2 regions of the Dorea sp. 210702-DFI.3.125 genome follow, and region 1 is predicted to be linked to the other one. Evidence: riboswitches for the same ligand, from Rfam matches in the RefSeq annotation. Region 1 holds a riboswitch; the other holds the start of a gene.
The links. A riboswitch is a leader RNA that binds a small molecule or an ion and turns the genes downstream of it on or off. The one in region 1 is predicted to bind glycine.

Region 2: linked by a shared signal. The riboswitch ahead of LI164_RS13060 (GrdX family protein) and the one ahead of glyA (serine hydroxymethyltransferase) in region 1 are both predicted to bind glycine.

Annotation. Positions count from the first base shown of each region.
Region 1 is NZ_JAJCNF010000003.1:1,423-4,641, forward strand. It holds gene LI164_RS02105 (hypothetical protein) at 81-1,037, shown strand; glycine riboswitch at 1,301-1,411, shown strand; gene glyA (serine hydroxymethyltransferase) at 1,518-2,759, shown strand; gene gcvT (glycine cleavage system aminomethyltransferase GcvT) at 2,813-3,219, shown strand, end outside.
Region 2 is NZ_JAJCNF010000031.1:27,449-30,667, reverse strand. It holds gene LI164_RS13065 (glycine/sarcosine/betaine reductase component B subunit) at 1-811, opposite strand, end outside; gene LI164_RS13060 (GrdX family protein) at 901-1,293, opposite strand; glycine riboswitch at 1,483-1,597, opposite strand; gene LI164_RS13055 (sodium:alanine symporter family protein) at 1,965-3,219, opposite strand, start outside.

The DNA of each region.
Region 1 (3,219 bases):
GTTCATACAGCATATATCTGTGGCATTATCCAATCATTTTGTTAATCAGTAAGGGGATAAAGGCATCCTGGTGGATTACATTGATTGAAATTGTATTAAGTGTTGTCCTGGCAGAGCTTTCTTATCGTTTTATTGAAACACCGATCCGACATGGTATTATTGGGGAATATTTGAATATTTTAAGAAGCAGACCGAAATCCAGGCAGGAGAAGAAGCGCCAGGTACAGGTGGCAAGAAGAAGTTTAAAGGTAATGGCAGGCACATTTGTACTGACCGTGTCACTGATACTTTGCATGGTATTTGTGCCGAAGAAAAATGCATTGGATACATTACAAAAACGTGAGACAAAGGCAAAAGAGACCGGTAAGATGACGGAAGAACAACTTGCAAAGCAGAAAGCGAATGGTTCAGAGAGTGATGATACCATCTGTACGGCTGATCTGACGGATGATGAGATTCTGGAAGGTTTAAATCTCCTGCTCATTGGGGATTCTATTGCAGTTGATGTGACAGATGATTTTTATGAAATGTTTCCAAACAGTGTCAGTGATACTAAAATCGGACGGATCACATCACTTGGTAAACAAGTTCTTGATTCCTACATTGATGAAAAGAAATGGGAAGGAGAAGGCGTCATATTTGCATCACTTTCGAACAGTCCGATCAATGGTGAACTTGAAGCTATTCGGGAGAAGATAGGAAAGGATATGCCATTGTTTCTGACAACAGTCCGGATTCCGCATGATACGTTCGAAGAGGAAAGCAACAGCAAAATAAAAAAATTCGTAGAAGAAAATGATCATACATATCTGATCGACTGGTATGCTGCAAGCGAGGGTCATGATGAGTATTTTGATGCAGATGATACACATTTGCTCTCGGCAGGTGCGAAAGCATATGCAAAATGTATCAAGGAGGCTGTACTGGATGCATACAAGAAGGAGAATATCGAAATTCCTAAGTCAAGATTAGTTAGTAGTACAGACACAAGTACGGACAGCAGTAATGATAGTAGTACAAATGCAAGTACAGAATAGTTTTTATTTACTGAGAAAAAAGCATGTAAAACGGGTGTAAAGGCTGTAAACATGGTGTCAGATATTTAACAATAATCACTGATAGAATTCTAACAAGTAAGAAAAATATTTAACGCTTGACTTTATTATCAGACAGCTGTATTCTGAGGTTAAGTTGAAGGAAGGACTTGTGAGATACCACTATCATGTGAGACGCGACACATGGAATGATAGACTGGAGCCGAAGGGGCAAGCAGAAACTCTCAGGCAAAAGGAACGGGTCTGGACAACACTCTGGAGAACAATGGAAGGGATTGTACCGAAGAAGTAACTTACCTGCCATACACGCGAAGACCGGTAAGTAATCTTTCAGGTGAAAGGACAGAGGCAGATAAAAAATAATTAGTCTTAAGATTGTTAAGAAATTATTTTTTACCTGCTTTTTTTGTACCCTTTTTTAAAAATTTTTGGGGAAATTTGGAGGATGATTAGAAAATGAACATGGTTGAACAGGTAACAGATTATGTGAAGAACTATGACGAAGAGGTTGGAAAAGCAATTGAGTTGGAGCTTGGACGCCAGAGAAGAAACCTGGAGCTGATCGCATCTGAGAACATTATCAGCCCGGCAGTGATGATGGCTATGGCAACTGTACCGGCAAATAAATACGCAGAAGGATATCCGGGCAAGAGATATTATGGGGGCTGCGAGAATGTAGATATTATTGAAAATCTGGCAATTGAGAGATTAAAAGAATTATTTGGCTGTGATCATGCATGTGTTCAGCCACATTCAGGAGCAAATGCAAACAATGCAGTATATCAGGCACTGATTAAACCGGGTGACACAGTAATGGGACTGAACCTGGCACACGGCGGACATCTGACACATGGATCACCGGTAAACCAATCCGGTATTTTATATAATTTTGTTCCTTACAACATCAATGATGACGGAGTACTGGATTACGATGAGATTCGAAAACTTGCACATGAATGTAAGCCGAAGATGATTGTTGCAGGAGCTTCCGCTTATCCAAGAGAGATCCGATTCGATATCTTTGCAGATATTGCAAAAGAAGTTGGCGCTTATCTCTTCGTAGATATGGCACATATCGCAGGACTGGTTGCAGCAGGACTTCACCAGAATCCGGTTCCATACGCAGATGTAGTTACAACGACAACGCACAAGACACTGAGAGGACCAAGAGGCGGAGTGATCATGTGTAAGGAAGAACATGCAAAAGCAATTAACAAAGCAATCTTCCCGGGAACTCAGGGTGGTCCGCTGATGCATATTATTGCAGCAAAAGCTGTCTGCTTCGGAGAGGCATTGAAACCAGAGTTCAAAGAGTATCAGAAGCAGGTAGTGAATAACGCGAAAGCACTTGCAGATGTATTGATTGCAGAAGGCTTCAATCTGGTAAGTGGTGGAACGGATAACCACTTGATGTTAGTAGATCTTCAGAACATGAACATTACCGGAAAAGAACTTCAGAACCGACTGGACGAGGTTTACATCACAGTCAATAAGAACTCAGTACCAAATGATCCGGCAAGCCCATTTGTAACAAGTGGAATCAGAATTGGTACACCGGCAGTTACAACAAGAGGACTGAAGGAAGAGGATATGAAGATAATCGCAAAACTGATCAAGATGACAGTGACAGACTTTGAGACAAAGGCAGATGAGATCAGAGATGAAGTTACAAAAATCTGCGAGAAATATCCATTATATGAATAAATTAATGTACCTATAATTAACGTCCCTATTAAAAACAAGAAGGAGGATATGATATGGAGTTAAAAACACCACTTTATGATGCGCATGTGAAAGCAGGCGGTAAGATCGTTCCATTTGCAGGATATCTTTTACCGGTACAGTATGGAACAGGTGTTATCACAGAGCATATGGCAGTTAGAGAAAAAGCAGGACTTTTCGATGTGTCTCATATGGGAGAGGTATTGTGCCAGGGAAAAGATGCACTTGCAAACCTGCAGAAGCTGTTGACAAATGATTTTACCAACATGGTAGATGGGCAGGCAAGATACAGCCCGATGTGTAACGAGAATGGTGGAACGGTAGATGACCTGATCGTATACAAACGTGGAGATAATGATTACTTTATCGTAGTAAATGCGGCGAACAAAGATAAAGATTATCAGTGGATGTTAGACCATCAATTCGGAGAGGTCACATTTAC
Region 2 (3,219 bases), on a different contig from region 1:
AAACAAAGTTAATAGTTTTACCATGCTCCTCGAACAAATCGTGAATAACCGGGTTATTCTCGTGAACATATGTTGGGTTTTTATCACAAGCAGATACACAGTTACCGGATACGATAGCTCCGTCCATGATCTCTGTTGGTGTCATCAGAGTAGAAAGTGTCTTCTTAGCATCTACTCCGTATACATATGTGTCATGAAGAAGTCCCTGGCTCTGTAACATCTGTACATAAGCAACTCTCGGAAGATCTGGGAATTTTTCTTTTCCTTCCATAACCCCGTATGTCTCATAAACCTTTGTCTCATCTGGTGTAAGATCACGTGCTAATTCCCCAAGATATACAGCAACTCTGAATCCAGCGAAACGAACAGCTTTCTCATAATCATGCTGTTTGATGTTATCAACTGGCTCACATACCATAACAAGATTTAATGTTTTTGAGAATGGTGTATACTGTGCTCCAACACCTGTCATATCGATGATACCTTCCTGGAATCCAACGATCTTACCAGCTGTAACAACAGCCATTCCTTTTAATGCATAAGTTTTTCCTTCACCAACTGTATCTACTTTGTTGATTACTCCCGGGAAGACTCCTCCTCTTCCTTCAACCTTTACACGTGGCTCGATAACGTCTTTAACCGGTGTGATTCTCACTGACTCACCTGGTCTAGCAATATCAAATGATACGCTCTTAATGTGCTCATCCTCAAGAGCAACAGCCTCTACAGCTTCTTTGTTTACATAAAGAATTCCATCTTCGATCTTAGACTCTGCTGCGAACTGGATATCCTTAATGTAAATGTGTCCCATTTCCAATCTTCTCACTTATGGTTCCCTCCTTCAAGAATTTTGATATTATTGTGTAAGCTAAATGCTTTAACAACCTCTCGCTACTCGACCTACCACACATCTGCGGATGAAATAGCGCTTTGTAACAGGGTCCAGTCAATTAACTGGAAGTCTTTGAATGTTTCTGGCATGAATTCTCTGTACTTTTCTGACTTGAATTCAAACTTTGCACAGGATCTTATGGCTCCTTCTATAATTGACAGTGACCTCTCATCCAGTTTTCCGGCTTTACGTGAGATCATAACCGACTTATATGGTGTTTCATTCGGCTTCACGCTTCCAGATAATGGATGTGATAAAAGCAAATGTCCTTCGTGTATTCTGTCTCTAACTTTCCCCAATACATCCTCATAAGAAATCTCACTATAATCCACTTCATGCTCTTCATCAAGCATCTGTGGAACTAATGGATTGTTCGTTATTATAATGTAATCTTTCTTCATTTTTTATCCGCCTTCCATTTTTGATTTCTTACATAGATGAAATAAGTATTGTGTCATTCTTCCCAGCTATCCGGTAGGATTAAAAAAAGACGATACAACACCAATATTGTGTGTGCATCGCCTTTCTGTCTTTTGTCTTGACCGTCCTTCTTAGATAGCCTTTCTCTTCAACACAAGATTCAGAACGCAGTCCCTTTCTCAGTCCTTTTGCCTGAAAGTTTCACCCCTGATATGTTCACCAACATACCTTGGCTTGCCTCTTCGGCGGTCTTCTTTAGTAAAGACTCTCTCTTAAGAAAGATCATCCCGCTATTCACTTTTATTTTATAGAGACAATGAATATCTCCCATTGCCTGTATCTATAATAACGTATTGTTAATTTATTTGCAACCCTTTTGCCATAACTTTCTTTTTTTAGTCATTATGCACATTTCGCAATGTCCCTTTTTGGTCACAATTGCCATTGCATTTGTTTTGTCTATAAATAATATATTCAGTTTTTCACAATATTCTATTAGTTCACAAACAATTTTGCCTTTTTATTATAAGATGTTCTACTTTTATTTATTAGCACTCCTTAATTTAGTGCTTTATCACAGTAAACTCCAGTTTATTTGCAACTGGAGTTTACTGATTCTACTATCAATTATTCAATTATTTATTGACACCATCTATGAATTATTTTTCTTTTTAAAGTTTTTAAAGTAATCTTCATGCACCTGGCTGATTACTTTACTCAGCGCAAATAATGCAAGAATATTTGGTACTACCATCAAAGAATTGAAACAATCTGCCATATTCCATACAAGATCAACTTCTGCAAGTGATCCAAGGAACACACAAACCGCTGCAGCTGCAGAATAGATTTTCACTGCTTTCGGTCCAAACAAATATTTGATATTAGCCTGACCAAAGAAATACCATCCTATGATAGTAGAAAAAGCGAAGAAGAACATACAGATGGCTACGAAGATGTCTCCGCCTTTTCCATATAATGTAGAGAATGCATACTGGCTAAGTTCTGCTCCTGTCTTTCCGCTCGGGATAGATTTCGTTGTCAGGATAACAAGCGCTGTCAGATTCAGTACAACGAATGTATCAATAAATACACCTGTCATAGCTACAAATCCCTGTTCTACCGGATGATCCACTTTAGCTACTGCATGCGCATGTGGTGTGGATCCCATACCAGCTTCGTTAGAGAACAATCCTCTTGCTACACCTTTTGTAAGTGCAAGCTTCACAGTTGCACCGGCTGCTCCACCGACTACAGAGCTCGGAGAAAATGCGCCGATAAAGATAGATGCAAATGCATAAGGAATATTTTTATAGTTGTAAATAATTACGATTAATGAGCCGATAATATATAATGCTGCCATAAACGGAACAATTGTCTCCGTAACTTTTGCAATTCGTTTCATACCACCCATGAATACGAAAATTGCGATTACTGCTACTACAAGACCCATAATCCACTGTGGAATACCAAACGCTGTATGGAATGATGCCGCAATAGAGTTAGACTGTACTGCATTACCCATAAATCCAAGTGCAAGTGTAATCAGTATTGCAAAAATTCCAGCAAGAACTTTTCCAAACGTCCCCTTGAATGCTGCTCTTATGTAGTAAACCGGTCCTCCTGTGACCTGTCCGTCCGCTCCGACCGTCTTATACTTCTGTGCCATAATCGCTTCTGCATAGATAGTTGCCATTCCAAGGAATGCTGCGATCCACATCCAGAAGATTGCTCCAGGTCCTCCAATTGCAAGTGCTGTTGCCGCTCCGGCAATATTACCGGTTCCTACCTGTGCTGCAATTGCTGTTGCCAACGCCTGGAATGATGACATTCCATCCGCTCCGGCTTCTCCTTTCTTACTGAACAGACCGCCAAAAGTTCTTTTCATTCCTTCGCCAAATCCTCTTACC